Regions from separate parts of the Clostridium beijerinckii genome, predicted to be linked through region 2. Evidence: a T-box and tRNA genes for the amino acid it is inferred to sense, from the RefSeq annotation. Region 2 holds a T-box; the other holds one or more tRNA genes.
The links. A T-box is a leader RNA that pairs with one kind of tRNA and senses whether it is charged. The one in region 2 lies ahead of thrS (threonine--tRNA ligase), so its partner is inferred to be a tRNA-Thr.

Region 1 (17,089 bases), 2.2 Mb from region 2:
CAGAAGATGTAAAAAAGGCAACGGGAGCAGAAATAGGATTTGCGGGACCAATAGGTATAAAAGTAGATATGCTATTAGTTGATGAAGAAGTAGCTAATATGTATAACTTTATTGTGGGTGCTAATGAAACAGGTTACCATATTAATAATGTAAATTATGGAAGAGACTTTGAAGGTGTAATAGGAGATTATAGAAACGTAACTGAAGGTGAGAAGTGCCCGGTTTGCGGTGGTAAGGTGACTATTGCAAGAGGAACAGAAGTGGGTCATATATTTAAACTTGGTACTAAATATTCAGAAGCCATGAATGCTAAGTTTATAGATGAAGATGGAAAAGAAAAGCCATTTATAATGGGATGCTATGGAATTGGAGTTACAAGAACAATGGCATCTATAATTGAGCAACATCATGATGAAAATGGAATAGTATGGCCATTGTCTGTTGCACCATACCATGTTTCTGTAATTCCTGTTAATGTAAAAGATGAGGAACAAGCTAGAATTGCAAATGAAATTTATGAAAAATTAACAAGTGCCGGAATAGAAGTTCTTTTAGATGATAGAAATGAAAGAGCAGGAGTGAAATTCAAAGATTCAGAATTAATGGGAATACCAATGAGAATAACAGTAGGTAAAAAGATTAATGATGGAGAAATTGAATTTAAACTTAGAGATGGAGAAATGGAAGTAATCAAAATAGAAGATGTTTATAATATAATAAAAGGTGAATTTGAGAAAAACAATATAAAACTAAAATAATTTTAGGAGGTAAATTAATGAAGGTATTTAATACTTTAACAAGACAAAAAGAAGAGTTTATCCCTATTAGTCCAGGCGAAGTTAAAATGTATGTCTGTGGGCCGACTGTATATAATTTCTTTCACATAGGTAACGGAAGAACATTTATTGTCTTTGACACTATAAGAAGATATTTGGAGTATAGAGGATACAAGGTTAGATTTATCCAAAACTTTACTGACATAGACGATAAAATGATTAATAAAGCTAATGATGAGGGAATTACAGTAAAAGAGCTTGGAGATAAATATATAAAAGAATACTACCAAGATGCCGATTCATTAAAGATAGAAAGAGCTACTGTAAATCCTAGAGCAACAGAATATATTCATGATATAATCAAATTTGTTGAAGAGTTGATTGAAGCAGGATTTGCTTATGAAGTTGATGGTGATGTTTATTATAGCACAAAAAAATTTAATAATTATGGAAGATTGGTAGGGCAGAATTTAGATGATTTGCAGGTTGGCGCAAGAATATCTGTTGATGAAAGAAAGAAAGATCCTATGGATTTTGCAGTATGGAAAGCACAAAAGCCAGGTGAACCTGCTTGGGAAAGTCCTTGGGGACCTGGAAGGCCTGGGTGGCATATAGAGTGTTCGTGCATGGCGAAGAAATTGTTGGGAGATACAATAGATATTCATGCAGGTGGCATGGATTTAAGATTCCCGCATCATGAAAATGAAATAGCTCAAAGTGAAGCTCTAACAGGAAAACCATTTGCAAATTATTGGCTTCATGCAGCATTTGTTAATGTAGATAATAAGAAAATGTCAAAATCATTAAATAACTTCTTTACAGCAAGAGAAGTTCTTGAGGAATATAGTTCCGATGCAATAAGGTTTTTGATGTTGTCTGGACACTATAGAATACAAATAAATTTTACTAAAGAACTTTTAGATTCAGCAAAATCATCAATAGAAAGATTATATAATTGCATAAATAATCTTGAAAATTTGAAAGATGAAGTCACTAAAAAATTAATGGATGAAGAGGAAGAAAAATATCTAAAGTCTTTAGATAAATATAGAGAAAAATTTATTGAGAAGATGGATGATGATTTTAATACAGCAGACGCTATTTCGGTATTGTTTGATTTGACTAAAGATATTAACAATAATGTGAATATTAATTCATCCTCTGAATTATGTGAGAAAGCGGAATCAGTAGTTAGAGAACTAGGAAATCCGCTAGGTATACTTCAAGATCGTATTGAGAAGGATTTGGAAACAGAAATTCAAGAGCTTATTGAAAAGAGACAGCAAGCCAGAAAAAATAAAGATTTTGCACTTGCGGATAAAATAAGAGATGATTTAAAAAGCAGAAATATAATTTTAGAAGATACACCACAAGGTGTTAGATGGAAGAAGATTGATTAATTAAAGAAAGGGTTGCATTTTTGCAACCCTTATTTAAAGGAGAATTATAATGTTAGATGACTTAAGAATTAGAAAATTTTCAAAAGATGAAGCAAGAATGTTGAATTCATTACAATTGGCATTAATAGGTGATGGTGTATTTGAGGTTTTTATTAGAAATTATATTTTGACTCAAAATACAGCATTATCTGCAAATAAGATACATGTGAAGGCAATTGGATATGTAAAAGCAAAAAGTCAGGCGTGTATAATGCATGAAATTGAAAATCTCCTAAATGAGGAGGAAGAAGCAGTTTACAAAAGGGGAAGAAATGCGAAATCACCTACTGTTCCTAAGAATGCAGAGATAAGAGATTATAGAATGGCAACTGGGTTTGAAGCGTTAATTGGTTATCTATACTTAGTAGGTGATAAGGAAAGATTAGAATTTATATTTAACAGAAGTATTGAAATTATTAATTAGTTTATAAAATTAAAAAAAGGAGGGTTTATAATGAATAGTAAGCCGAAAAAAAATATTTCAAATGTCAAGTTTATGGAAAGCAAAGATAAATCTGTAAATCAATCAAAAGGTAAAGTTAAAAGCTATAATGAGGCAAAAAATAAAACGAAGAAAGATAATATAGTAGGAAATGATAAATCAACGGGCGCTATTGAAGAGAGAGAAGATATAGTTATTGGAAGAAATGCCGTAATTGAAGCTCTAAAAGGAGAAAGAACGATCGAAACGCTATATATATCTAATAGTAAATTAGAAGGTTCAATAAAAACTATTGTTGGTTTGGCAAAAGAAAATAGGATATTAATAAAAGAAGTTGATAAAAGAAAACTTGATTCAATGTGTGGTGGAGAAGTACATCAAGGGGTAATAGCAAAAGTTACTCCATATAAATATTCAGAAGTATCGGATATATTGGATTTAGCAGAGAAAAGAGGGGAAGCTCCGTTCATAGTTATATTAGATGAGATTGAGGATCCGCATAATTTAGGATCAATAGTAAGGACTGCGGAATTATTTGGAGTTCATGGAATTATACTCCCAAAGAGAAGAAGTGCATCTGTAAGTACAACCGTTTATAAATCTTCGGTTGGAGCAATAGAACATGTAAAAATAGCTAAGGTAACAAATTTAAATTCGACAATAGAGGAACTAAAAGAAAAGGGGATCTGGATTTATGGGGCAGACATAAGAGCAGAAGAATATAGCTACCAAGTAGATTTTGGAGGACCTTGTGCGGTTATAATTGGAAATGAAGGGAGAGGTATTTCAAAATTAACGGTGGAAAAGTGTGATAAGCTAATAAAAATACCAATGGTCGGAAAGATTAATTCTTTAAACGCATCTGTAGCTGGTGGTATAATTATGTATGAAGTTTTAAAAGGACGATTGAAATAGAGAGAGGTATATCGTGAAAACTATTTTTGTAGATGGATATAATGTTATAAATAGTTGGCCTAATTTAAAACAAAAAAAAGATTCTAGCTTTGAGGGTGCAAGACAAACTCTTATAGATACTTTACATAATTATGGAGTTTTTAATGCTTGTAGAATAATATTAGTATTTGATGCTCATAAAGTTACTGGGAGCATTGAAAAGAAAGAAGAGGTAAATAGAAATATATCGGTAGTATTTACAAAGGATGGAGAAACTGCGGATAGTTATATTGAGAAACAAGTAAATGCTCTAGGAAGGAAACATGAAATAGTTGTTGTAACATCTGATAGCCTAGAGCAGCAAACAATTTTTCAAAGAGGTGCAGTTAGAATGTCATCTTTAGAATTTTATAATGAGGTTCTAAGGATAGAGAAGTCTATAAAAAATAAAGCAGATAAGAACAGAATTTCACAAAAAAATATAATAAGTGATAATATAGATGATAGGATAGTCAAAATATTAGAAGAAATCAGAAGAAGTAAGTAAATTCAGTTGACTAACATAATTTTACTGGGGTATAATTGTCTAAACGAGTGGTTAGTTTAATGCAGAAGAGAGTTGAGAATAAGCAGTTGAAAGGTTTTTTAGATTTCAAAGATAAATCAGACGAAGAAATTGTTGCGAAAGCTAAGAGTGGTAATAGTAGGGCGCAAGAATATTTAATTTCAAAATATGAGAACTTTGTGAAGTCAAAGGCTAAATCATATTTTTTAATTGGAGCCGACAAGGAAGACATTTATCAAGAAGGGATGATAGGTTTATATAAGGCTATCAGAGATTTTAATGCAGAAAAATCAACATCATTTAAAGCCTTTGCAGAAATATGTGTAATCAGACAAATAATAACTGCAATAAAAACAGCTACTAGGCAGAAACATATTCCGTTAAATACTTATGTCTCTTTAAATAAGCCAATATATGAAGAGGAATCAGAGAGAACTCTGCTTGATGTTTTGGCAGGATTGAAAATTTCAGATCCTGAAGAGCTAATGATTAGTAAGGAACAAATGGATTATATCGAGAAAAAGATTTCGAAAGTGTTATCAGATTTGGAATTAGAGGTTCTTACTTCATACCTAGATGGAAAATCTTATCAGGAGATTGCAAGTGATTTAGAACGACATTCGAAGTCCATAGATAATGCATTACAAAGAGTAAAGAGAAAATTAGAAAAATGCTTAGATTTAAAGTGATAATTTATATTGACAAATAAAAAGAATAATAGTAAACTTTATAATTGGTATATCAAAGAAGATAGCAATTTTGAACGCTCACATAGCTCAGTCGGCAGAGCGTCACCTTGGTAAGGTGGAGGTCGTCGGTTCGATTCCGATTGTGAGCTCCAAATAATAAAAAATAAAAAAACACTAGGCCAAGTTTATTAGAAGATAATAAGGGAGGAAAATTATAATGGCAAAAGCAAAGTATGAAAGAAGTAAGCCACACGTTAATATTGGAACAATAGGTCACGTAGACCATGGTAAGACAACATTAACAGCAGCAATCACAACAGTATTAGCAAATAAAGGATTTGCAGAAGCATTTAACTATGCAGATATTGATAAGGCTCCAGAAGAAAAAGAAAGAGGAATCACAATCAATACAGCACACGTTGAGTACCAAACAGAAAACAGACACTATGCGCACGTTGACTGTCCAGGGCATGCTGACTATGTTAAGAACATGATCACAGGAGCAGCACAAATGGATGGAGCTATCTTAGTTGTATCAGCAGCAGATGGTCCAATGCCACAAACAAGAGAACATATACTACTAGGATCAAGAGTTGGTATCCAATATATCGTAGTATTCTTAAATAAAGCAGATATGGTAGACGATCCAGAATTATTAGAATTAGTAGAAATGGAAGTTAGAGAATTATTAAGCGAATATGACTTCCCAGGAGATGATATTCCAGTAATAACAGGATCAGCATTAAAAGCATTAGAAAATCCAACAGATGAAGAAGCAATTAAGCCAATCATGGATTTAATGGAAGCAGTAGATAGCTATATCCCAACTCCAGAAAGAGCAACAGATAAGCCATTCTTAATGCCAATCGAAGATGTATTCACAATTACAGGAAGAGGAACAGTTGCAACAGGAAGAGTTGAAGCTGGAGTACTTCATGTAGGAGATGAAGTAGAAATCGTTGGATTAACAGAAGAAAAGAAGAAAGTTGTAGTAACTGGAATCGAAATGTTCAGAAAGTTATTGGATGAAGCGCAAGCAGGAGATAACATTGGAGCATTATTAAGAGGAGTTCAAAGAACTGATATTGAAAGAGGTCAAGTTTTATCAAAACCAAATTCAGTACATCCTCATACTAAATTTGTAGGTCAAGTATACGTACTTAAGAAAGAAGAAGGCGGAAGACATACTCCATTCTTCGATGGATACAGACCACAATTCTACTTCAGAACAACAGACGTTACAGGATCAATCAAATTACCAGACGGAATGGAAATGGTAATGCCTGGAGATCACATTGATATGAATGTTGAATTAATCACTCCAATCGCAATGGATGAAGGATTAAGATTCGCTATCAGAGAAGGCGGAAGAACTGTAGGTTCTGGAGTTGTTACTAAAATAGTAGAATAAGATACATTTATTACTAATAGGACTAAGTTGTATAACTTAGTCCTATTTAAAGGATGATTGACAAGTCAAATATTCTATGATATTGTATAAAAGTGACATTTTAAGCAACGTAAATTTTAGAAGTGAATAGGAACTCAAGATTCCTATTTAATATATAAGAAAACTGGAGGTGCAGTCATGAGAACAAAAGTAACTTTAGCATGCACAGAGTGTAAACAAAGAAATTATGATTCAATGAAAAACAAAAAGAATGATCCAGATAGATTAGAAATGAAAAAGTATTGTAAATTCTGTAAAAAGCACACTCTTCATAGAGAAACAAAGTAATTAGCCGAAGTAATGACATATAGTTATTAAATTTAAGGATGTGAAGATATGTCAGCAAAGAACAGTGTAAAAACTGAAAAAGCTATTAAAAGTAATGGTTTGTTTGGTTTTTTTCGAGAGGTTAAGGTAGAGGTTAAGAAGATAACTTGGCCTTCAAAAGATGAGACAAAGAAAGCATTTGTTGCAGTTATTGTGTTCACACTAATGTATACTATATTAGTTGGTGGATTGGATTCTATTTTCAATAACCTCTTTAAAATGATTTTAAATTTCAAGTAAAAGGGAGGTTTGGGTGATTTTATATCGCCTGACGAATATGAGTGATAGAGCACGATGGTATGTAGTTCATACATACTCAGGATATGAAAATAAAGTAAAAGCAAACTTAGAAAAAGCAATTGAAAATAGAAATCTTGAAGCATTAATCCATGATATACAAGTACCCATGGAAGAAGTGGTTGAAGAAAAAGATGGAAAGCAAAAAGTCTCATTAAAGAAGAAATTTCCTGGATATGTGCTTGTAAAAATGTTAATGGGTGATGAAGCTTGGTACGTTGTTAGAAATACTAGAGGCGTAACAGGATTTGTAGGCCCAGGATCTAAACCAGTTCCTCTTTCTGATGAAGAAGTGGAATCGATGGGAGTGTTAGAAGTTCCTGTTGAGATTGACTTAGAGGTAGGGGAAAGTATAAGAATTATCTCTGGGCCATTGAGAGATTCAGTAGCCACAATACAAGAGATAATTCCAGATAAACGCAAAGTGAAAGCTTTAGTGGAGATGTTTGGCAGAGAAACACTTGCCGAATTAGACTTTAATCAAGTTGAAAAATTAGTTTAACTATAATGAACTAATTTTAATTAAGTGGGAGAACTAAAAAGAGTTCGTTATACCACAGTAATAGGAGGAATAACAAAAATGGCTAAGAAAGTAACTGGAATGATTAAACTTCAACTTCAAGCAGGTAAGGCAACACCAGCTCCACCTGTAGGTCCAGCTTTAGGTCAACACGGTGTAAATATAATGGGATTCTGTAAGGAGTTTAATGCAAAAACTGCAAATCAAGCTGGGTATATAATACCAGTAGTTATTACAGTTTACCAAGACAGATCTTTTAGTTTTATATTAAAGACTCCTCCAGCTGCAGTTCTAATTAAGAAAGAAATAGGATTAGAAAGTGGTTCTGGAGTACCTAATAAAACAAAGGTTGGTAAATTAACTCAAGATCAACTTAGAAAGATTGCTGAAACTAAGATGCCAGACTTAAATGCTGCAAGTGTTGAATCAGCTATGAGAATGATAGCAGGAACAGCTAGAAGTATGGGCGTAACTATTGAAGAGTAATTCGTAAAAATAAGTGGGAGGTCAAAACCGTTAATACCACAGAGGAGGCAAATTATGGGAAAAAAATACATTGAAAGTGCAAAGCTTATAGACAAGAGTGCATTATATAATCCAGTAGAAGCATTAGATCTTACATTAAAGACTGCAAAGGCAAACTTCGATGAAACTATTGAATTACATGTAAGACTTGGAGTAGATCCAAGACATGCAGATCAACAAGTTAGAGGTGCAGTTGTATTACCAAACGGAACAGGTAAAACAGTTAGAGTACTTGTTTTTGCTAAAGGAGATAAGGCTGCAGAAGCACAACAAGCAGGAGCAGATTTCGTTGGAGCAGATGAACTAGTTCAAAAAATCCAAAGCGAAAACTGGTTTGATTATGATGTAGTTGTTGCAACACCAGATATGATGGGAGTTGTAGGTAGAATTGGTAGAGTGTTAGGACCTAAAGGACTAATGCCAAATCCAAAGTCAGGAACAGTAACATTTGATGTTGCTAAGGCAATTGAAGAAATTAAAGCTGGTAAAGTTGAATATAGAGTAGATAAAACAGCAATAGTTCACTGTCCAATTGGAAAAAAATCATTTGGAACTGAAAAATTAAAAGAAAACTTTACTGCATTAATGGAAGCTTTAGTTAAGGCTAAACCAGCAGCAGCAAAAGGGCAATACTTAAAATCAGTATCTGTTTCAAGTACAATGGGACCAAGTGCAAAAGTTAATCCTACAAGAGCTTTAGATTAGTATTGACTTAAGTGAAATTATGTAGTATAATTTCAAATGTTGTAAAAAGAAAATATTTTTTCCGTAGACAGTGGGTGCGAAAGCGTAAAGATAACTGCCCGCCTAGGTGTATATAATAGATTATATTATAGACCTTCCATGTCTGCGGAAGGTCTTTTTTAATAAAAGAAGCAGTTTATAACTGTGAGGAGGTGGACTACAGTAATGAATAAAAACAGACAACTTAAAGAAGCAAAAGTTGCTGAAATTAAGGAAAAATTAGAAAAATCAAAAGCTGTTGTTCTTAGTAAGTATCAAGGTCTAAATGTTGAAGAAGATACAGCTCTTAGAAAAAGTTTAAGAGAAGCTGGAGTTGAATACAAAGTATATAAAAATACTTTAGTAGCTTTAGCAGCTAAAGAATTAGGCTTAGATGGTATAGCAGAATATTTAGAAGGACCAGTATCTGTTGCATTTAGTTATGAAGATGTAACATTAGCTGCAAGACTTTTAAATGACTTTGCTAAAGATCATAAGAAGTTGGAATTAAAAGCTGGTATTATAGAAGGAGAAATCTATGATGAAGCTAAAATTAAACAGCTTGCAACAATACCATCAAAAGAAGTTCTTATTGCAAAACTTCTTGGAAGTATCAAGTCTCCAATATCAAGCTTTGCACGTGTATTAAGTGCTATTGCTGATAGCAAGGGAACTGAATCTGCAGAATAATTTAAAGATTAATTAAAATTTTAAGAAAAAAATTCGGAGGTGCTATTAAAAATGACAAGAGAAGAAATAATTCAAGCAATAAAAGAAATGAGCGTTTTAGATTTAAATGAATTAGTAAAGGCTTGTGAAGAAGAATTTGGAGTAAGTGCTGCTGCTGCTGTTGTAGCTGGTGGAGCTGTAGCTGGTGGAGCTGCTGCTGAAGAAAAAACTGAATTCGACGTAGTATTAGCAAGCGCAGGAGATAACAAGATTAAAGTTATCAAAGTAGTTAGAGAAATAACAGGATTAGGATTAAAAGAAGCTAAGGAAATAGTTGATGGAGCTCCTAAGACATTAAAAGAAGGCGTTTCTAAAGACGAAGCTGAAGATATGAAAGCTAAATTAGCTGAAGTAGGAGCTACTGCAGAAGTTAAGTAGTTTGTTTTAAAGAAAAAGGTGCTTTATAGCACCTTTTTTAAACTAAATTTATAAAGCTATATAAAATGCTTGTTAGGTAAATAGGTATTTTATATAGCTTTATAACTGAAAAGGATTCTTTAATAATATTTATTGACAAGAAAAATATCCTATGATATTATAATGTAATGTATTATTCTCTATGGAATACTATATATTTATAGTGGAAATAAGGAGTATAATCTGGTGAATAATGGTTATACTATAGAAAGACGCTGTCCGAAAGCAAAGTCCTTAGGGAAAGTATGCTTTTGGCTATTTTAGTTTATTTTATACAAGGGGTGAAAATTCATGGTACATCCTGTCCAAGTTGGAAAAAGAACAAGAATGAGTTTCGGTAAGGTTAATGATGTTACTGAAATGCCGAATTTAATTGAAGTTCAATTAGATTCATATGAATGGTTTTTAAGAGAAGGGCTGCATGAAGTTTTTGATGATATTAATCCTATCACAAACTTCACGGGGAATTTAGTACTTGAGTTCGTAGACTATAAACTTGATATGGAAAATATCAAGTATTCTGTCGAAGAATGTAAGGAAAGAGACGCGACTTATGCTGCACCATTAAAAGTTTCAATCAGATTGCAAAATAATGAAACTGGTGAAATTAAAGAACAAGAAGTATTTATGGGTGACTTCCCATTAATGACAGAGCAAGGTACCTTTGTAATTAATGGTGCTGAAAGAGTTATAGTTAGTCAATTAGTAAGATCACCGGGTGTATATTATAACTACTCTATAGATAAGAGTGGTAAAAAGTTATATTCATCAACTGTTATCCCTAATAGAGGAGCATGGTTGGAATACGAAACAGATTCTAATGATGTAATTTATGTAAGAATTGATAAAACTAGAAAATTATCAATTAGTATATTAGCAAGAGCTATGGGATTAGGCAGTGATCAGGAGTTGTTAGATTTCTTCGGCGAAGAAGAAAGATTTAGAGCTTCAATAGAAAAAGACAATACTAAAACTAAAGAGGAAGCACTACTTGAAATATATAAAAGATTGAGACCTGGTGAACCACCAACAGTAGATAGTGCTATATCTTTAATAGATACATTATTCTTTGACGCAAAAAGATATGATTTATCTAGAGTAGGAAGATACAAATTTAATAAAAAACTTGCATTAAATCTAAGAATAGCTAACCAAGTAGCAGCCGCTGATATTGTTAATCCACAAACTGGAGAAATAATGGTGGAGAAGGGTCAAAAAATAAGTAGATTAGTAGCTGAAGAAATTCAGAATGCAGGTGTTAAATCTGTTGATGTATTAATAGAAGATAAAGTTATTAGAGTAATTAGTAATAACTTTGTAGATTTGAAGAAACAAGTTTCTTTTGATATTTCAGACCTAGGGATAAAAGAATTAGTTCATTATCCTACTTTGAAAGAAATATTAGATAATTTTTCTGATGAAGCAAGTATTAAAGAGGAAATCAAGAAGAATATTAGTAAACTTATTCCTAAACATATTATAAGAGATGATATATTTGCAACTATAAGCTATGAGCTAGGATTAACTTATGGAATAGGTTATGTTGATGATATAGATCATTTAGGTAATAGAAGATTGAGATCTGTAGGGGAATTATTGCAGAACCAATTTAGAATTGGTCTATCTAGAATGGAAAGAGTAGTAAAGGAAAGAATGACTATTCAAGATCAAGAAGCTATAACTCCTCAAATGTTAATTAATATAAGACCAGTAGCAGCAGCTATTAAAGAATTCTTTGGTAGTTCGCAATTATCGCAATTCATGGATCAAACAAATCCATTATCAGAACTTACACATAAAAGAAGATTGTCAGCATTGGGACCAGGTGGTCTTTCGAGAGAAAGAGCCGGTTTCGAAGTAAGAGATGTTCACCATTCACATTATGGTAGGATGTGTCCTATTGAAACACCAGAAGGTCCAAATATAGGGCTTATAAATTCTTTGGCAACTTTCGCAAAAGTTAATGAGTATGGCTTTATTGAAACTCCGTATAGAATTGTAGACAAAGAGAACGCAAGAGCTACAGATGAAATAAGATACTTTACGGCTGATGAAGAAGATCAATGTTTAATTGCGGAAGCAAAAGAGCCTATGGATGAAGATGGAAACTTTACAAATAAAAAAGTTAGAGTAAGGCATTTAGAAGATATATTAGTTGTTCCAGCAACTGAAGTTGATTTGATAGATGTATCTGCAAGACAAATTGTTTCTGTAGCTACAGCAATGATACCGTTCCTTGAAAATGATGATGCTTCGAGAGCACTTATGGGATCTAACATGCAACGTCAAGCAGTTCCGTTATTAAGTCCACAAGCACCAATAGTTGGAACAGGAATAGAATATAAAGCTGCTGTTGATTCGGGAGTATTGCCTAAAGCAAAAAATGCTGGAGTAGTTTCATATGTATCAGGTAGTGAAATTAGAATTAAGAGAGATTCAGATGGCGGTACAGATATATATAAATTATTGAAGTTTAAGAGAAGTAACTCTGGAACTTGTATAAATCAAAGGCCTATAGTAGATACGGGAGAAATAGTATACAAGAATCAAGTTATTGCAGATGGTCCATCTACAGATTTAGGAGAAATAGCGTTAGGTAAGAACATCAGAATGGGATTTATAACTTGGGAAGGTTATAATTACGAAGATGCTATGCTAATTTCAGAAGAATTAGTAAGAGAAGATATATTTACATCTATGCATATAGAAGAATATGAATGTGAAGCTAGGGACACTAAGTTAGGGCCAGAAGAAATTACAAGAGACATACCAAATGTAAGTGATGATGCACTTAAAGATGTAGATGATAGAGGAATTATAAGAATTGGTGCAGAAGTAAGATCAGGAGACATATTGGTTGGAAAAGTAACTCCTAAAGGTGAAACTGAGCTTACAGCAGAAGAAAGATTGCTAAGAGCAATATTTGGTGAAAAGGCAAGAGAAGTAAGAGATACTTCATTAAGAGTGCCTCACGGAGAAGCTGGAATAATAGTTGATATAAAAGTATTTACAAGAGAAAATGGAGATGAATTGAATCCTGGAGTAAATGAACTTGTAAGATGCTATATTGCACAAAAAAGAAAAATTTCAGTTGGAGATAAAATGGCAGGACGTCATGGTAATAAGGGGGTTATCTCTAGAATATTACCAGAAGAAGATATGCCATTCTTGCCAGACGGTAGACCTCTTCAAATATGCTTAAACCCATTAGGAGTACCTTCGCGTATGAACATAGGGCAAGTACTTGAAGTTCACTTAGGATGGGCAGCTAGTCATTTAGGATGGCATATAGCTACACCTGTATTTGATGGCGCAACTCAGCCTGAAATCACAGAGTGCATGGTAAAGGCAGGATTTAGAGAAGATGCTAAAACCATATTATATGATGGTAGAACTGGAGAGCCATTTGATAATCCGGTTACTGTTGGAATAATGTATATTTTGAAACTTCACCATTTAGTAGATGATAAGATTCATGCTAGATCTACAGGACCATATTCATTGGTTACTCAACAACCATTGGGAGGTAAAGCTCAATTTGGTGGTCAAAGATTTGGTGAAATGGAAGTTTGGGCATTAGAAGCATATGGAGCAGCACATACACTTCAGGAAATATTAACTGTTAAGTCAGATGATGTTGTAGGTAGAGTTAAAACATATGAAGCTATAGTAAAAGGCGAAAATATACCTGAACCAGGGGTTCCAGAATCATTCAAAGTTCTTATTAAGGAACTACAAGCATTATGCTTAGATATTAAGGTATTAAATGATGCACATGAAGAAGTAACTTTAAAGGAATTTGTTGATGAAGATATGGCAAATCTAGAAGTTAATATAGAAGGCACTGAAGAGATTATGGTGCCAGAACCAGATGTATTAGATGATGACAGTTATGATCAAAATAATGATGAAGACATGGATGAAATTGATTATGATGAAAGTGTCGATATAGCTGATCTTGAGACTGAATTAGAACTAGATGATTTTAATGATGAACACTAATTTTGAAGGGAGGATTTACCCTTGTTTGAATTAAATAATTTTGATGCAATACAAATTGGTTTAGCATCTCCAGAGCAAATAAGACAGTGGTCAAGAGGAGAAGTTAAAAAACCAGAAACTATTAACTATAGGACTTTAAAACCAGAGAGAGATGGTTTATTCTGTGAAAGAATTTTTGGACCAATGAAAGATTGGGAATGTCACTGTGGAAAGTATAAGAGAGTTAGATATAAAGGGATAGTTTGTGATAGATGTGGAGTTGAAGTCACAAAAGCTAAAGTAAGAAGAGAAAGAATGGGGCATATAGAATTAGCTGCCCCAGTATCTCATATTTGGTATTTTAAGGGGATTCCATCAAGAATGGGATTGATTTTAGATATGTCGCCAAGAGCTTTGGAAAAAGTTCTGTATTTTGCATCTTATATAGTGATAGATCCTAAGGAAACACCATTATTAAAGAAACAACTTCTTAATGAAAAGGAATATAGAGAAGCTGTAGATAAATATGGTGATGAAAGCTTTGTAGCAGGTATGGGAGCAGAGGCAATTCAAGATTTGCTAAATGAAATTGACTTAGAAACTTCTTCAAAAGAACTTAAAGAAGAATTAAAACAAAGTTCAGGACAAAAGAAAGTTAGAATAATTAGAAGACTAGAAGTTGTAGAGTCATTTAGAAAATCAGGTAATGATCCACAGTGGATGGTTATAAATGTTATACCAGTAATTCCACCGGATTTAAGACCTATGGTTCAATTAGATGGAGGAAGATTTGCAACATCTGATTTAAATGATTTATATAGAAGAGTAATAAACAGAAATAACAGATTAAAGAAGTTATTAGATTTAGGTGCTCCAGATATAATTGTAAGAAATGAAAAAAGAATGCTTCAAGAAGCAGTAGATGCTCTTATTGACAATGGTAGAAGAGGCAGACCGGTAACTGGACCAGGAAATAGACCTTTAAAATCTCTTTCGGATATGTTAAAAGGTAAACAAGGTAGATTTAGACAAAACTTACTTGGTAAGAGAGTTGACTACTCAGGTAGATCAGTTATTGTTGTTGGTCCAGAACTTAAAATGTATCAATGCGGACTTCCTAAGGAAATGGCAATAGAATTATTTAAACCATTTGTTATGAAAAAGCTTGTACAAGATGGAATAGCTCATAATATAAAGAGTGCCAAGAGAATGGTTGAGAGAGTATTACCACAAGTATGGGATGTATTGGAAGAAGTCATTGCGGATCATCCAGTATTACTTAACCGTGCACCTACTCTACATAGACTTGGTATTCAAGCGTTCCAACCTGTATTAGTAGAAGGTAGAGCAATAAAACTTCATCCATTAGCATGTACAGCTTATAATGCTGACTTCGATGGAGACCAAATGGCTGTCCATCTTCCATTATCAGTAGAGGCTCAAGCTGAAGCTAGATTTTTAATGTTAGCTGCAACAAATATTTTAAAACCATCAGATGGTAAGCCGGTTTGTGTACCTACACAAGATATGATTCTTGGATCATACTATTTAACAATGGATAAAAATGGAGCTAAAGGCGATGGAATGACATTCTCAAGCAAAGATGAAGCTATAATGGCATATGAAGTTAAAGAAATTGACATACATGCTCAAATAAATGTTAGAATGTTTAGAGAAGTCGATGGGGAAATAAAATCTAGGATTATTAAAACTACTGTTGGAAAGATTATATTTAATGAATCAATTCCACAAAATCTTGGATTAGTAAATAGAGAAAATGAAGAAGAATCATTTAATCTTGAAGTTGATTTCTTAATTACTAAGAAATCGCTAGGAAAGATTATCGATCAATGTTATATGAAACATGGTCCAGTAAAGACATCAATAATGCTTGATAATATTAAGGCATTAGGATACCATTATTCATCAATTGGAGCTGTAACAGTTGCTTCTTCAGATATAATAGTTCCTAAAGTAAAATATGATTTACTTAAGGAAGCAGATGAAACAGTAGAAAAAATTGAAAAGATGTATAAGAGAGGCTTCATATCCGATGAGGAAAGATATGAAAGAGTTATAGAAAAATGGACTCAGACGACTGAAGATGTAGCTAATGCATTAATGGATAGTCTTGATAAATTTAATCCGATATACATGATGGCTGATTCAGGAGCCAGAGGATCGAAATCTCAGATCAAGCAGCTAGCTGGTATGAGAGGTCTTATGGCTAGTCCATCAGGTAAGATTATAGAGTTACCTATAAGGGCATCATTTAAAGAAGGATTAGATGTAATAGAATATTTCTTGTCAACACATGGAGCTAGAAAGGGTAATGCGGATACAGCCTTAAAGACTGCGGATTCTGGATATTTAACTAGAAGACTTGTTGATGTTTCACAAGATGTTATCGTAAGAGAAGAAGATTGTGGTACAGATGAAGGAATATTTGTAAGTGAAATTAAAGAAGGTAACGAAGTTATCGAGGAATTAAGAGAAAGATTAATTGGTAGATATACAGCAGAAGATATTGTTGATCCAGAAACTGGGGATGTATTACATCCAAAGAATGAATATATGGATCCATATGCCGCTGACAAGATAGTTTCTGCAGGAATTAAGAAAGTGAAGATTAGATCCGTATTCACTTGTAAGTGTAAAGTTGGTGTATGTGCTAGGTGTTATGGTATGAATATGGCGACAGCTAAAAAGATTGATATTGGAGAAGCTGTTGGAATAATAGCGGCTCAGTCAATTGGAGAACCAGGAACACAGCTTACAATGAGAACATTCCATACTGGTGGAGTTGCAGGAGCAGATATTACTCAAGGTTTACCTAGAGTTGAGGAGCTATTTGAGGCTAGAAAACCGAAGGGGCTTGCAATAGTAAGTGAAATTGCTGGTACTGCGAGAATAGAAGAAACTAAAAAGAAAAGAACAGTAATAGTTATGGGTGCCGATGGAGAAGAACGTAGCTACGATATACCTTTTGGATCAAGATTGAGAGTTAATGAAAGTGATTATGTTGAAGCTGGAGATGAAATCACAGAAGGTTCAGTAAATCCTCATGATATAATGAGCATAAAAGGAATAGATGGAGCGAGAAGATACTTACTTTCAGAGGTTCAAAAAGTTTATAGACTACAAGGTGTTGATATTAATGATAAACACTTAGAAGTTGTTGTTAGACAAATGACTAGAAAGATAAAAATTGTTGATTCAGGTGACACGGATCTATTACCAGGAACTATGATTGATATGTTTGATTTCTATGAAGAAAATGCTAGAGTAAGAGAATTTGGTGGAGAAGAAGCAAAA
Region 2 (17,089 bases):
AGCTTCTTCATCAGCTGCATATAAATCTATATCTGATAGTGTTTGTGCGCCTCTCTCTTTTAGCTTTTCAATCATTATGTTAAATACCTTAACAGTTGTATCAACATCATCTAAAGCTCTATGGGCAACTTCAACCTTTATTCCAAGATTCTTAGCAATTCTTCCTAGCTTATAAGATTTATAATCAGGGAATACATCTTGTGCTAATCCTAAAGTATCTATATAGGTAAAATCAAACTCATAGCCTAAAACTTTCGCATTATGCTTTAAAAATCCAATATCAAAGTCCGCATTATGCGCAACTAAAACACTTCCTTCAATAAATTCAAGCAATTTAGGGAAAACTTTATCAATAGTTTCTGCATTTTTTACCATATCATCAGTTATCTTTGTAACCTCTACAACTCTCATAGGAATTGACTTTTGAGGGTTTACAAAAGTACTGAACTTATCTATAACCTTGCCATCCTTAATTTTCATTACTCCTATTTCAGTAATCTTTTCTGTCTGAGGAGAAAAACCTGTAGTTTCTAAATCAAGAACACAGTATACCGTATCAATACTTTCTTCCCTAACATTTGTTACAGATGGCTTTTTATCAGGGGCAAGGTAAGCTTCAACTCCATATATGACTTTCATATCTGGATTATCTCTTCCAAGCAATTTGTGCGCTTCTGGAAATGACTGAACCACTCCATGATCAGTTATAGCAATAGACTTCATTCCCCAGCTCATAGCTCTCTTAATTAAATCACTAGCACTAGACATGGCATCCATCTGGCTCATTTGAGTATGCATGTGAAGCTCTACTCTCTTAACCTCAGAATTATCCTGTCTCTTATACTTCTTTATTCCATTTGTTTCAATAACAGTGTTAGCAATAAGTTCAACTTCATGAGAGAAATTACTATATCCTGCATTTCCAGCAAGTCTAAGCCCCTTAGCCTTTTTTATTCTAGAAAATACTTCATCATACTCAGTAGGCTTTGCAAAAATCTTGCAGGTCATTGAATTTGATCCATCATATAAGTCAAAGGAAATTAACATTTTTCCACTTCTTAATTCTTTTGCTTCTAAATTAGATATTTCACCCTCTAAAGCTACTCTTCCTTCATCAGGTGTTATATCATTAATTTTAATTATGTTTTCCTTAATATTAGCATTTCTTCCTAAAATCAAGAATGGATTACTTGCCTTTTTGCCATCACCCTCAGCTTTTACCTCTGGCTTACCTTCTTCAGCTTTAGGTACTTCAGGAGGATTATTGCTTTGGTTAATTTTTATTTCTTTAATAACTTTCATCTCATTAGCACGTTTATCTTCTGCAATTTTTACTAATTCTTCGCTATCTATTTGGTCAATAAAGTTGATATTATAATGTTTCCCGTACATATGCTTTATAGCTTTATTAATTTGCTTATCATATTCCATGGTTTTTAAGAAACCAGATACAGGAATTTTAAAATTAAAATTTATAGTATTTCCTTCTATTTCATAGTCACTATTATTAACCGCTGCCTTTAATGCAGGATACTTCGTAGATAAGGAATATACGATATTTTTCAATTCTTTTTCTATAGGCCTTATTTCGACCTCGTCACTATACTTTACAATAATTTTAGAATCATTTAATCCGAATTTGTCTTTTATGAAACTATTGAAACTTTCAATTTCCCCTAGTTCAATATAATTATCTGAACTAATTTCCATTTCCAGCACTTTAGTTTTCTTACGCAAGACTACGGATTGTATAACAGCAGTATTTATGCTGCCAGCGGATTCATAATCACTAAAAGCTTCATTTATTCTCTTCATACTACTCATTAACCTTTTCTAAAAAATTTTCAGTATGCTACTATTATATAGATTAAACTTGCAATTTGTTAAGCTTCAAAAAAACGCATAGAAATAATTCTATCAAAAAAGTATTCCTATACCTCCCTCATATTTAATCTAGATAATATTTATATTATTTTTCAATCTCAACTAATTTTTCATTTGTACAATAATTAATCAATTAGTAGTTTTCCGACATTTAAAGCATATAAATTAAAATAACAAGCGCAAAATACCATGATTATTTTTCATTAAGCGAAAAAGCAGATTGGACTCATAGCAAGTCTATTAGTGCAATTTACTGATGAAGCATAATGGAAAATAGGCACTTATGAAAAGAGCAGCTATGCTGCAATAAAGAACTTTTCTTGGCAGATATACTTGTTACTTTTTTGATTATGCCTAACTATCATTCCATAATCTAATAATGTTGTCAAGGCAAAAGAATGTTTGCTAATTCTATTAGACGTTGAATTCACTAGTAAATTAATAAATAATAAAATTTGCATACATTCTTCTTAGAGTGAAACTATTTATTTTAACTCAGAATGGCACCTGCCAACCGTTTCCTTTATTGCCATAGCGTTCTCATTTTCTGATGAAATAACTAACTGACTTATGTAATTATTATTAAATATCTCACAGTAAAATTCCTTACTCATTTCATCAATTTCTTCATAATTTTCACTTAACTTCTGTAATAAATCCTCTTCACCAAGTCCAGCGTTATCTATGAAATAATATAAATTCATTCTATTTACATATTCTTCAATTCTTTTAAAATTATACTTATTTACAACAAATCCAATTACATAATCTCTATCAGTTTTTTTAGTTCCCTTTTTTATGCTAATACCAAACATAGATACTTCTGGTACCTTCTTTATTTCAAACTTCTTATATGCTATTCTTGAAATTCCTAAATGCTCTACTATTTCTTCAACCGGAACCTCATGCTCCACTTGATTTCCAAAATACAACATTCTAGAGTCCAAAACTATTAAACAAAGGTTTTCTCCAATCATTTCATTTAAAACCTTTACTTTAAATTCATCGCTTTTCTTCATTCCATAGTATTCCACGAAAGTTTTAACTCCATCCTCATCTTCTTCGCTTCTTACCTTTAATTTATTCCCGCCAAATAAAAACATATTTTCCTTCTCCTTCATCAAGTGATATATAACATTATAATATATAACTGCTTGTTTAATAAATTAAAAACTGTAGAAATTTAAAATAATATTTTAAATTTTTATGTAGTATCTATAGATAAACCAACTTAGACCTGAACTTATGCATATAACTCACCGAAATCACAAATATTTTGTTCCGAAAAGCTATGAAAATATCGCTGAAGGTTCTAAGCAGCAGGTTGTATCCAATTTAGCATGCTCCAACTTTCAGTTTGACAAGCTAAATTAGAACACCCTACAGCTAAGAACCTTTAACAGCTCATTTTCAAATGTTTTCTTCACAAATATATTTATGATTTCTAGTAAAGATATGAGCTTAAAATTCTAGAAATTTTGTAAATCTGTTTATCTAATAAGCCGAATTTTTAAATTGGATATCTATATAGATATCCAGACTAAAACCTGAACTTATGCGCATGCCTCACCGAAATGAATAACATACTTCTGTTCCAGTTTCTAGGGAATTCTGATGGGTGATTCTAGGCTATAAAGTTGTATCCAAAGTGCTAGCCTCAAAGAACAAGCACTCACAGAGAAAGTTCGAAGAACGAAATATAAAATGCTGATAGAGAAAGTTCTTCTTACCAAATGTAAAATTTGGAGCATCACTTTTGGATTCTCACTTTTTGAACTAGCACATTTTTAGGGAAAGTAGGCATTGATGGCGTCGTTGAATCAGATGAAATATTCTTTAAAGAAAGCCAATATATGTAGGACATACTCAATGTAATATTATGCTAATTATGTTATAATTAGTTGAATAGGTAACTAAAATATAATTAACAATAAAAAGAAAGGATGTAGCACTATGTTTAATCTCTCTAAAAAAAGTTTTTTAGTTGATTTGGATGATTCTTTAACTTATCCATCTGCACAGACAATTTGCAATACGATTGAAAAATATTGTATAAGTTCTAAAGAAAAGTGCCAGTTTGTCAGTACCGAAAAGCCAGTTACATTCTATTTGGAGGATAAATTATTTTCTACTGAAATCACTATGGCTCGAGGTGGGTATATGATTAAGTGCCTTGAAAAATAGTAAGTAGATAATTCCACTATTATTTTTTAGTATATTTCAACATTATAAAAAATAGCCGAATTTAAAAGTATCTTGTTTTCATAAACACAATTAAGACTATATTTATGTGTATATTATCCGAAATTAAATGCATATTTGTTCCGACATGTTAAGAAGATTTCTCTAGAAATTTCTAAATGGAAGGTTGCTTTATATTAGAAATATTAAAAGGAATAACTAAAGTGATGTTTACTTTAATTATTCCTTAAATTTAATATCTTAATATTTCAGTATTATCTCTACTTAATTATAGAGTTTTATTTTTAACTTCATTATTTATTCTTTCTATTAAATCTTGTAAATTTAATGTCCCCTCATCTCCATTACTTCTGCTGCGTAATGAGATATTATTTTCTGCTTCTTCCTTTTCTCCAACAATAATAATGTAAGGAACCCTTTCATTTCTAGCTTCTCTTATTTTGTAGCCTATCTTTTCATCTTTCTGATCAATTTCAACTCTTATACCTTCTGAGCTTAATTTATCTTTAATCTTTTCTGAATAGCTATTAAATTTATTTGATATAGGAAGTATTTTTACTTGAACTGGAGAAAGCCATGTTGGAAACTTTCCAGCAAAATGTTCTATTAGTATTCCTATAAATCTTTCGATACTTCCAAATACTACTCTATGGATTACTATTGGTCTATGCTTTTCTCCATCACTACCTACATACTCTAATTCAAACCTTTGAGGCAATTGAAAATCTAACTGAATTGTTCCACATTGCCAAGTTCTGCCTATGCTATCTTCAAGATGAAAATCTATTTTAGGTCCATAAAAAGCTCCGTCACCCTCATTTATTTTATATTCAAGATTTAATTCATCTAAGGCACCCTTCAATGAACTTTCTGCTAATTCCCATTCTTCATCACTTCCCATTGAATCTTCTGGCCTTGTAGAAAGTTCTAAATTATACTTAAATCCGAATTTTGAATACACCTTGTCAATTAAATTAATAACGCCTTTTATTTCTGACTTTATTTGATCTGGTAACATAAATATATGTGCATCATCTTGTGTGAATGCCCTTACTCTCATAAGACCATGGAGTGCTCCAGAAAGCTCATGTCTATGAACTCGTCCTAATTCTCCAACTCTCATTGGAAAATCTCTATATGAATGTGATTCTGATTTATAAACTAACATTCCACCTGGGCAATTCATTGGCTTTAATGCAAATTCTTCTTCATCAATTGTTGAAGTATACATATTTTCTCTATAATGATACCAATGCCCTGAAGTCTCCCATAGTTTCTTATTAAGCATTATTGGAGTTTCAATTTCAACATAACCATCTTCGTAATGTAATTTTCTCCAAAAATCTATTAAGGTATTTTTTAATATTACTCCTTTAGGAAGCATAAATGGAAATCCTGGACCTTCTTCTGCAAAAGTAAATAACTTTAATTCTTTTCCTAGTTTCCTATGATCTCTTTTCTTTGCTTCTTCTAAATTATGCAAATGTAATTCTAATTCTTTCTTACTAGAAAATGCAACTCCATAAACTCTTTGAAGCATCTTATTTTTTTCATTTCCTCTCCAATATGCTCCAGCAACGCTTAATAATTTAAATGCTTTAATATACTTTGTTGATGGAATATGAGGACCTCTGCAAAGGTCTATATAATCGCCCTGTTTATATAAAGATATCTTTTCAGCTTCAGGAAGATCCTTAATAAGTTCTATTTTATATGTCTCTCCCTTTTCCTCCATTAATTTTATTGCTTCGTCTCTAGAAATATCGATTCTTTCAAAGCTAAGATTTTCATTTATTATTTTATTCATTTCTGCTTCAATTTTATCTAAATCTTCATTTGATAATGAATTTTCAATATCAAAATCATAATAAAAACCATTGTTTATTGCAGGTCCTATAGCAAGCTTTGAATCCTTATAAATTCTTTTAACTGCTTGAGCCATAACATGAGAAGTAGAATGTCTTATAACTTCAACTGCTTTTTCATCATCGTAAGTCAAAATATTTACCTCATCATTATTTTTTAATTTATAATTTAAATCTACTAATGTCCCATTTACTTCCCCCACTACTGCGACTTTAGCTAAGTTTTTACTAATTGAATTTGCTAAATCATAAATACTAGATTCATCTGCAATTTCTTTTATTGATCCATCTTTAAGTTTTATATTTATCATAAACTTGTTACCTCCTTCTTTAAGATTTTTTAAGATTCTTTAAAATTTTATTGTATTAGATATATCTATAGATATATGTTGCAATTCACAATGCACATTTCACAATTCACAATTACGGATAAAATTCTTGCAATATTTTTAGAATTATGATGAAGAATTATTTTTGCAATATATAGGTTAATACTCGATAACACAACTTCTTCCAAATTGCGTCTCATACTTTTTTAAATTCATATATTTTTGTACAAAAAAAGCACCCGTCCCAAGCCTTGGGACGAATGCATAATATCCGTGGTTCCACCCAAATTGAATTAAATAAACTCAATTCTTCTCTAAAATTTTTAACGATTTTCACCGATGGCATTTCACAAAATCTGCTAATAAACCATAGCTCCAGGGTAGTTTTTCTCATAGTCATATTTAGAAATGCTTACAGTCGGTGACATTTCCTCTCTGAAAACTGTACTCTATAATACTTTTCCCTTTCATTGCCTGCGAATATTTAATTATTAAGAGTTTACGTGCACTTTGCTCTTATTAATAATAAATACTAGCACTTTTGTAGTATCTTGTAAATAGTTTTTATTACAATTTATTTTTTGATTTATTATTTATGACTAAGCACTTACTGTGATTTTGCTTGCACTTACACCTGAATTAATTAAAATCTGTTTTAATGCTTGACTCTTTACATAAAATGTAGCCTTTGTACAATCATAGAATGGATTAATTCCTATACCATTAGGCATTTTTTGGTGCGTTGATATGCTTGTTACGCTATCTGGAATAGTTATGCTGGTTAAATTTGTGCAGCCTTCAAATGCACTTCTTTGTATACTTGTTACACCATTTGGTATTACTATGCTTGTTAAACTACTACAACCTTGAAATTCATTCTCGTTTATGATTGTTATACCATTTGGTATTGTTATGCTACTTAAACTGCTACAACCACTAAATGCACTATGGCCTATGCTTTTTACACTATCCGGAATTGTTATGTTTGTTAAATTAATACAATTCCTAAATATAGCATCCCCCATATTTGTTACACTATTTGGAATGGTCAAAGTTGTTAAACCACTACATCCAGCAAATGACTGAGGCCCAATAGACTCCACACCATTTGGAATAATTATGCTTTTTAAACTCTTACACCCACTAAAGGCGTATTCATTTATAATTTTCACACCATCAGGAATAGTTATACTTTGTAAATTACTACATCCATTAAATGCATATCTATCTATACGTTTCACACTATTTGGAATATCTACGTGTGTTAAGTTACTGCAATTCATACATACTATAGATTCTATACCCGTTGTACTATCTGGTATCGTTATGCTTGTTAAATTTTTGCAGGTAGATGTCGATGTAAATCGTATACGTTTTACATCAGTACCATCAATTTTATTTGGTATCACGACTGAGCTATCAGAACCAGTATATTCTACTATTGTTCCAGTTGATTTATCAAATTTAAAGTTTCCGCTTGTTGTAAGTTCTGTCCATGCACCGCTTTCATTTAGATAACACCCATCAATTGTTGTATCTTTAGCCATGTAGCCTTTAGAATCAAAATAATACCATTTAGAATTAATTAGCCTCCAGCCTGTAGCCCATGAACTTCCTTCTGTATACCACCAGCCTCTAGGATCACTCTTCCACGCTGCACTCGCTCCTATTGGATTTAGTGCTAATACTGAAGCTACAAATAATGAACTCGCTATTACTTTTATTAATCTCAAACTCTTCATTCTTTACCCCTCCTATGTAATTTATCGCATTTAATGGAACAATATATAATTATACCATATTTCTGGTAATGTTTTCATTATTTATTCTGCAAACAACTTAAAATTGATCAATAAAAAACGTATTTTAGTGGTATAACACATAAAAAAAAATCGTAAATTCAATCTCTTGAATAATACGATTTTACAATTTGTTATTTAATTTTATTGATTCATAACTTAAGAAAAATAGTGTATTAACAATATACATCTATTTGTAAACAAATCAAGTTTAACTATCAGATTTCTAATTAATGTTTGCATTAACTATAATAAAAAACCGCATTATATAATGTTAAAATTTGGCATACCACAAAACTTAATACTATTATTTTCGTAAACTTTACGCATTGATTTTGGGTCAAGTTAAATATCTTAAATAAATTCTTCTTAACCTTTAAAAATAAAAAGCAAACTAAAATTAAGGAAAACCATATTCCAAATATCAATACATAAATATGAGGTATCCCATAAGTTACAATATTAGCAACATCGCCCCTTAAGAATATATTACGGATTATAAAATAATTAAAGAATTCATTTGTATTCCAAAATAAAAACAAGTATAAAACATAACATATAAACTTGTTGAGATTTCTATAAAAGAATATTAACAATATGATTATACTTACAGCAAAAATAAAATTTACAATCAAACCTGCTGCTGATATTAATATTGCTTTATATTGTATTAATTTTGACACCTTATTATAATCAACATTTTCACTTATTCCAAACATAAAAATTTTTGTACTATAATTAAGATCAAATGGATTGTTTTTAATAGCAAAAAAATATGCTGTGATTGAATGACCTAATTCATGTGACAAAGTTGTTAAACATGAAGTTATATACACAAGTATATATGGAATTATATATATAATAATCTTTTTAAATCTTTCCATTTTTACTCCTTATAAACTTATTACTTTAGTTGCTATTAAATCCCATTATATCTAAAGTATAACACATTGTGTAAACATCATATTATTAAATTTTCAAAGAATATTTTTTATTAGTTGTTACGTCAATTCTACAAATCGTGCACTAAAAAATCGTAAATTCAATCTCTTGAATAATACGATTTTACAATTTGCTATTCATTTTTATTGATACATAACTAATGAAAGTTGCGAATTAAGGGTAGAAACTAATTAATTTTAACCTTATGTATTTTTATTAATAATAACAGTTTATAAGATGATCCCAGCATAATTTACAAACTTCTGAATTCTGTCTTTCAAGAAACCATTCTGAATTCTTTTTAATATTTCTTTGGCTTTTTCCTGCTCTCCATAATTGTAATAAAGGTATGCCACCTCGTACATCATTGCTTCATCAGCACAATTGTTAGGTTCATCATTATTAATATGCTCTAATAATTCTTCAGCACTTGGAATTGTATTAAAAAATTTAATTATTACATTTTCAATATCAGAAGCAACAACCTCGTTGAATCCTTCACCAGTCTGTTTATTATATCTACTATCTAGTTTATCTTTTAATAACTCCTCTTTTTCATCTTTTCTAGTCTCAGTTAGGGAAACTGCAATCAATCTGCTGTTCCATAAATCTAACATATAGGGTGGGTAATGAAAATTACACAAACCATTTTCCCATCCAATAAGTGAATCAGATTCTATATCAAATATTGTTGCCTCCCATTTCTTATCATACTTTTTACCTATAGAATCGTAAAATGAAGGCATAGCTATACATACCTGTAACCAAAACCTGGCATGAACTCTACTATTGTCTCTTGAAAATTTAACATTGCATACTTCTGTAAGACCATCACGCTTACGATAAAAAGTCTTTCAATTTTTTCTGAACCCTTTCTCTTTAAAACCTGGTACAATAACATTATCAAAGGTTTCATGGAGCATTTGTGCATAATTATACTTTTCAGAAAGACTGTCAAGATAAGGGCTGCCATAAGAAAAATTATCCATATTTAATCACTCTCCATCTAAAGTATATACCTTGACTTTGTTGAACAATAATTTACTATTACGTTTTATTTTAGTATTGTGTATCAAAAAAATCGCAAATTCAATCTATTGAATAATACGATTTTACAATATGTTATTTAATTTTATTGATTCATGATATAAGAATGTTATGAATTACCTCAACGATAAATTGAAATTTGTTTGTTCTATAGGCTTTCAGCAAATCTACATTTCTTACTTGTTGATAGAAATCTTAACTATATTAAATAATTGTTGTATACATAATTTATCTTAATAACATAAATTATCGGCAAAATATTTTATACACTCTTTAACATCTTTACGTATCTTCATATTTTGATTAATAAATATTACAAATGATTCTATTTTCTCCTCTATAATGCACTCGATAGCCTGTGGTACACAGTTTTGATGTTCCATTTGATAGGCAAGACTACATAATACACATACTATATCTGATAATAAAGCCCACATATATGATTCTTCTTCAGTTATCCCTTTACAATAAGCAAATTCTACTATATCGTATCCATCTGCTGAATCAACAGTTTCATATATATCATCAGCAGTAATTTCATTATTTGTTATCCACTCTTTGCATATACCAATTACCCGTTGTCCTTCTATATAAAACTCTTTATTCTTCACATTATCATGATAGGCATTTAAAAGACTTTCTCCATTAGTTAATAGCATATCATATTGTTCTACTAAAGTCATATTGTTGTTTCTCCTCTCTTTATTTTTGATGTGTTTAATAATATGATTCAAATATTCTTGTGATTTCCTTTGGTAAATCTGTTCTACACTACAAATTTATAATTTATTTACTAATACACAATAAATTACTATTCTATATTAATTATAGCATATTTTGTAAAATCGCATTATTTAATTTTCAAAGAACATTTTCATAATTTACTTCGTTAAATCTACATATTGCGTAATATAATAGAATTCCGCATTAAAAAAATCGTAAATCCAATCTTGAATAATACGATTTTACGATTTGCTATTTATTTTTATTAATTCATAATTTTATGAAGATTGTGTATTAAACAAAAATAGTATTACATATTCTTTAGTAGCGTTACTTATGTTAATATTTTACAATTACAAATATTAACATAAGTATTGATATAACTAATCCTATGATTCCGACCATACGATTATATTTTATTACCTCGTCACTTGGTTCAAGGTTTTCATTTTTAAATTGCCACTTCTTACCAAATAATGCACTTTCTCTTGGGTAAAATATTGTATATAACATCACACATGCAATTGGTATAAAAAGAATTACTGCAATAAATATAGTAGCAAATTTCATCTCTATCCCCCATTTTCATTTTCAATTTATTCCATCATTTTACACACCTTTTAGTTTTTTTGCTCTATAACATTTCTGTTTTAGTTACTTCAACTATTTTACTATTATGAATCAATTATAGCATATTTTGTAAAATCTACATTATTCAATTTTCAAAGAACATTTTTATAATTTACTACGTCAAATCTACAAATTGCTCACTAAAAACTCATAAATTCAATCTAATAAATAATACGATTTTACAGTCTGTTATTTAATTTTATTGATTCATAATTTATTAGTATTGTGAAGTACTATACATAAAAAATATCACATTATCTATCTATTACTATGATAATGTGATATTTAAATACGTTATTAAATTTTAAACAATAAATAAATCTTTTTAATCAAAAATAATTCTATTTTCTTTCCTTGGCTGTGGTTTACCATTTTTAGATATGTAACCAAGAGGAATTATACTATGACATTTATAAGTACTATCTAATCCCCATTTTTCCTTACTTTTCTTACCTAATTCAGTTTCAAATGTTTTTTCTCCTCTTGAAATACAAACAGAACCAATATTTATTTCTGCTGCTTCAAGCATAATATTTTGACTTGCAACACAACAGTCATGAATTGCATAAGGATAATTATCTGGTGCAAATAAATAAATTACTACAGGAGCTTTATAAAAAGCACTTTTAATACTATCATCATCAGCAATACTTCCACTTGATTTATCGTTTCTCCTTGCAGCTCCGAAAAGTTCTCTATTTATCTTTCCCAATTCATCATTTAATCTCTTATCTTGAACTACAACAAATTTTACCGCTTGTAGATTTCCTGCACACGGCGCCCATAAACCAGCCTCTAAAATTTTCTCTAACTCCTCTTTTTTTATCTGTTCTTCTTTAAAAAATCTTATAGATCTTCTTTCTTTTATAACTTCTAAAACTGTCTTCATATAATATCAGCTCCTTCATAAAACTATTATATAACGACTTTTTTTATATGAACAGTACGCACAAAAAAGTCTCTATAATCGCTCTTTATACAAATGTCCCCATTGCTTCACTGTTTCGCTTTGGTCCATCTATTAAATCTCTTATAATTAATAGTTTCCACTTACTGCCCAATATCTGTACAGTTGTGGCAACATCACAAACAGGCATATCTTCTTTCTTTATCATAACCTTAGCCTCCGTAATATCTATTAAATAAACTTTCTTTTGTTTAATAAATATTATAACAGATTTTTAAATATCACATCATTCAGTTTTCAAAGAACATATTTTATTTACTTCACAAATCTACATTATACATATTTATTTAATAATTCCACATGATAAATTTAATTACTTACTTGTATAACACTCGAATTATGAAAGGTGGATACCCAAATGAAAAAATCTATTATTGTATTTTCTATTTTTCTATTTATATCATTTAGCATGAATTCAATAACTTCTGTCGCTCAAACTAATACTTTTTCTGAGGGGATTTATAGTATTGAGGATTTAAAATTACTTCCAAATGTTCCGTATAAAGTTCGAAATGTTTCTGGTGGTAGGACTTTTATCACCATACTTAATGAAGATCTGATAATGGAACAATCTATACGCTTTGAGCCAAACTCATTGCAATATATCTTAAATCCTATGCAATATGGTTATAAAATCATAATAGCTGGTAGTGGTCAATTATCTTTTACATCTTAAATTTCAAAATTCCCAAACTACTTAGCATATTAGTTTGAATTGAATTGTTTGAATACTTATTTAAAAATTATATTAATATTTTGAATTATATGAAGTTAACCTTCATATAATAAAAGGAAACCTCTTGGTTGTTATTTTTATCTTTTAGTTACTCTTTATTTATAAGTCTTTACACTTTTGTCCATTAATTTTTGAGTTCCTTATTTTTAGGGAGCTTTTATTATTTTTATCATGAATAATTTCATAAAATACTCATAAACTAAGAATGTCTCCATAATCAGATTAGTACTCCATTTTCAATCCATTTAATATGGGAATATGATATTTTAATTACGTATTATTTAAGATATATTAACGTGTAATCTAATACCCCTCAAATATTAATTATCACATACATATACGCCCCTTTATTGGGGCATTTTTTGTACCCATTTTTTAGTATTGTGCAGTACTTAAATAAAAAAATACCGCAAATTCATTTTTATTGAATAATGCGGTATTTTTTCTATTCTTTATTTTTATTACTCCATAAATAATGTAATCAAGACATGACTATCTAGATATATTTATTTATTTTCTAACCATTCTTGAAAACTAAATGCTAATTCCTGCATTTCATTAATAAATCTACTAGCATGATAACCGTCACAGATAGCATGATGTACTTGTATTGATATAGGAATAAATATTTTATTTTCTTGTTTGAAATACTTTCCTGCAGTAAAAATAGGAATTAAATATGTTCCTTCATTATACACATTCAAGTTAAATCCTGTAAAACTTACCCAAGGAATGCTTGATACAGAAAACGTATTGTCAGGCTGATTTGATTTCGGAGTAAACTTCATGATATTTCCATAGTTTTTTATATCGTCAAGATAATCACTATAAAAACGTAAAAAACTTTCATTATATTCCGTCCAAATACTTGAAAATGTTTCGTTTTCTTTATGAAAAATGGTATAGCTCGGATTCATGCTGTCCCAATATCCTAAACTACCATTATGATCAAAACAAATACGGAATTCTTTATGATTATTAACCACATTTGCAATCATATAAATAAGTGTAGGATAAAATTTAATATTTTTAAGTTTAATTTCATACAATAGATCAGTTATTTCTATATTGGCAGTCATACTATAAGTACATTTCACATTGTTTAAATAATGTTCAAAGTATGGCTTTCTACTCCAATGATTAATATCTATTAAATTAAAATTCATAATTCGGGCCTCCTAAAAATTTTCGTAATTCTATTTTAGAAGGCTTTTTTCCGTGACCTAGCCATTTCAATCTCCTTTTTACAATGATATTTACGCTTTAGTTTATTATAGCACATTCTGTAATACCGAACTATTCAATTTTCAGAGAGCATTTTTTATTGATTCATAACTTAAGAATACTACGAATTACTCTAATATTTTACTTTTTCTTATCTCTTGTTATTTTAACATCAGAATTACTACTAATATTAATTTTTATTTTTCCATCCGCATTTGCTCCAACATTTTTTAAACTATACTTTCCTTTTGTTAATAAATTATGTTATTGTTGAACAATATGAGAAAAGTGCGTAACATTTTTTATTAAAAATAATTAGGTATTTCTATCTGTGGAGCATTAGTATTTATATCCCAAGTATTAGGCTGGCAATAAGCCATTAAAAGACTTGATGTACGTTTTTGAAAATTATTGGGTAATGCTTCAAATTTAAGTTTATTATAAAAATCTGCACCAATATCTGAATATAAAAACCAAATATCTATAGGAATATCTCTATTTATATATGACATAGTCCTTTCTATTAAGTTTGACCCATAGCCTTTCCTTCTTAAATGTATTGGTGTAGAAATAGAACCAATTCCTCTTATTTCTAATCCAGTACCACAATTAAGATGATTTAAGTTATGTATAAGTAACGAACTTGATAAAACCTTATCATCATTTTCTAATACATACCAATTTCCATTTGCATACTTAATAGACGACTTACAAGTTAAAAGATAATCTGGTTTAGAAAGACCATCGCCCCAAGCATCATAACCCATCATGTATATTATTTCAAAGTCCTTTTCTTCTGCTTCACGCAAATTCATTCCAATACCTCCTGTCAAAAATACATAAAACCTGTAGCAAAATTTCATACTAATATTTATTATAATATATTCCTCGGTTGAGACACATTTCTGTACTATTGTTTATCTATATTATAAACTAACTTTTCAACCTTCATCAATAGAGGGCATAGTATGTTCAATTTTAACATTATCAAACTTCTGCTGTGGTAGTCCAAACCACTTACAAAATGGATTGTTGCAATGGTTCATTCGAATAGAGGAAATCTTTGATTGCCCTTTTAGGTATGAGGATTCAAAAACCAAATATCTGTATTTCTTACCGAAACTTGTAGCAGATGTTTTTACAAGCATTTTTGCAGATGTAATGAATTTATTACATTTGTTTTTTCTTCTGTAAAAGTTGGTGTAAAATTTAATATAAATTATTACACAAATACCTTTAAACCATTGATTTAAGCCAAAATAAAGGAGTGCAAAAATCAATGTAATTTTGCACTCAAATATTATTGTATTTTTTGACTTTGCACCCTTTAAGTAAACCCGTTAGAATATTCTATACTTATTTTTAAAAATTTTCAGTTAAAAGTTCTTAATTGTAGGTTGTTTAACTAATGCTTGTCATAATAAAATTTGGAGTAAGCATTAGTAATAAAACCTGCAATTTAGTACTTTCAGCGATATTTTCATAGTCCTTAGAAATAACATTATTTCTGCTTTCTGAGATTTACATGTTTCTATGTGATTAAGCTGCTTTTTTGATAGCTTTCAAATATTTCTTTCCTTTTTCTGTATCATATTTTCCTTCCCATTTAGAAATAACGATAACAGCTAATGAGTTTCCAATTATATTAACAACAGTTCTTGCCATGTCAACAATACGATCTATTCCTGCAATGAAAGCTACTCCTTCTACAGGTATACCTACAGAACCAACGGTTGCTAATAAAACAACAAAGGATGCTCCTGGAACTCCAGCCATACCTTTTGATGTAACCATTAATACAAATACTAAATTTATTTGCGTAGCAATTGGCAGATTTATCCCATATATTTGAGCGATAAAAAGTGCTGCAATAGCCTGATATAATGTAGATCCATCTAAGTTAAATGAATACCCCGTTGGAATAACAAAAGATGTAATAGCTTTCGGACAACCATACTTTTCCATCTTCTCCATAAGTTTTGGTAAAACTGCTTCAGAACTTGCTGTAGTGTACGCAAGAATAATTTCATCTTTTAAAATCTTCATAAGTGATATAATGCTTGAACCACATATCTTCCCTATCAAGCCAAATATAACAAATATAAAGAAAATCATAGCTACATAAACACTAATAACTAATTTACCTAATGGAATTAATGAAGCTACTCCAAATTTAGAAACTGTTACACCAATTAATCCAAATACTCCAAGTGGTGCAAGTTTCATAATTTGATTAGTTACCCAAAACATTGAATCCGCCACACCTTGACAAAAAGCAAGAACAGGCTTTCCTTTTTCTCCAATTGCAGCAACACCTAAACCAAACATAACTGAAAAGAATATAACTGCAAGTAAATCACCTTTTGAAAGAGATTCAAAGATATTTGTTGGAACAATATTTAAAAATGTATCTGCAAAACCATGGCTAGATACAGTTTCAGCTGTATTCATATATTTTTCGATACTAACTGACGAAAGTTGTTGAATATTAATTCCACTTCCTGGATGAGCTACATTAGCTACAACTAGTCCTATTACAATGGCAACTGTAGTTACTATTTCAAAATACAGTATAGTTTTTCCTCCTATTTTTCCTACCTGCTTAATATCGCCTACACCAGCAACACCAACAACAAGTGATGAAAATACTATAGGAACAACTATCATTTTGATTAATCTGATGAATATATCTCCAATAGGCTGTAAATATGATGCTACAACTGGATTGCCATAAAAGGCAG

Region 1: it has a tRNA-Thr gene. The T-box ahead of thrS (threonine--tRNA ligase) is inferred to sense a tRNA for this amino acid. The anticodon was not compared.

What each region holds. Positions count from the first base shown of each region.
Region 1 covers NZ_CP144906.1:170,679-187,767, forward strand. Annotated here, with positions in the region: gene PZA12_RS00810 (proline--tRNA ligase) at 1-758, shown strand, start outside; gene cysS (cysteine--tRNA ligase) at 776-2,176, shown strand; gene PZA12_RS00820 (Mini-ribonuclease 3) at 2,226-2,639, shown strand; gene rlmB (23S rRNA (guanosine(2251)-2'-O)-methyltransferase RlmB) at 2,670-3,572, shown strand; gene PZA12_RS00830 (NYN domain-containing protein) at 3,586-4,098, shown strand; gene sigH (RNA polymerase sporulation sigma factor SigH) at 4,158-4,805, shown strand; tRNA gene PZA12_RS00840 (tRNA-Thr) at 4,882-4,957, shown strand; gene tuf (elongation factor Tu) at 5,023-6,216, shown strand; gene rpmG (50S ribosomal protein L33) at 6,394-6,543, shown strand; gene secE (preprotein translocase subunit SecE) at 6,592-6,822, shown strand; gene nusG (transcription termination/antitermination protein NusG) at 6,860-7,381, shown strand; gene rplK (50S ribosomal protein L11) at 7,460-7,885, shown strand; gene rplA (50S ribosomal protein L1) at 7,940-8,629, shown strand; ribosomal protein L10 leader region at 8,673-8,798, shown strand; gene rplJ (50S ribosomal protein L10) at 8,834-9,337, shown strand; gene rplL (50S ribosomal protein L7/L12) at 9,389-9,754, shown strand; gene PZA12_RS00885 (DNA-directed RNA polymerase subunit beta) at 10,085-13,795, shown strand; gene rpoC (DNA-directed RNA polymerase subunit beta') at 13,817-17,089, shown strand, end outside.
Region 2 covers NZ_CP144906.1:3,568,566-3,585,654, forward strand. Annotated here, with positions in the region: gene polC (DNA polymerase III subunit alpha) at 1-1,815, opposite strand, end outside; gene PZA12_RS16395 (hypothetical protein) at 2,370-2,987, opposite strand; gene PZA12_RS16400 (DUF4318 domain-containing protein) at 3,838-4,068, shown strand; gene thrS (threonine--tRNA ligase) at 4,355-6,262, opposite strand; T-box leader at 6,530-6,760, opposite strand; gene PZA12_RS16410 (leucine-rich repeat domain-containing protein) at 6,880-8,022, opposite strand; gene PZA12_RS16415 (site-2 protease family protein) at 8,322-8,963, opposite strand; gene PZA12_RS16420 (DUF4304 domain-containing protein) at 9,252-9,767, opposite strand; gene PZA12_RS16425 (hypothetical protein) at 9,876-10,010, opposite strand; gene PZA12_RS16430 (Imm6 family immunity protein) at 10,302-10,751, opposite strand; gene PZA12_RS16435 (hypothetical protein) at 11,131-11,361, opposite strand; gene PZA12_RS16440 (nitroreductase family protein) at 11,747-12,310, opposite strand; gene PZA12_RS16445 (winged helix-turn-helix transcriptional regulator) at 12,396-12,536, opposite strand; gene PZA12_RS16450 (hypothetical protein) at 12,747-13,064, shown strand; gene catA (type A chloramphenicol O-acetyltransferase) at 13,631-14,290, opposite strand; gene PZA12_RS16460 (GNAT family N-acetyltransferase) at 14,654-15,163, opposite strand; gene PZA12_RS16465 (cation:dicarboxylate symporter family transporter) at 15,888-17,089, opposite strand, start outside.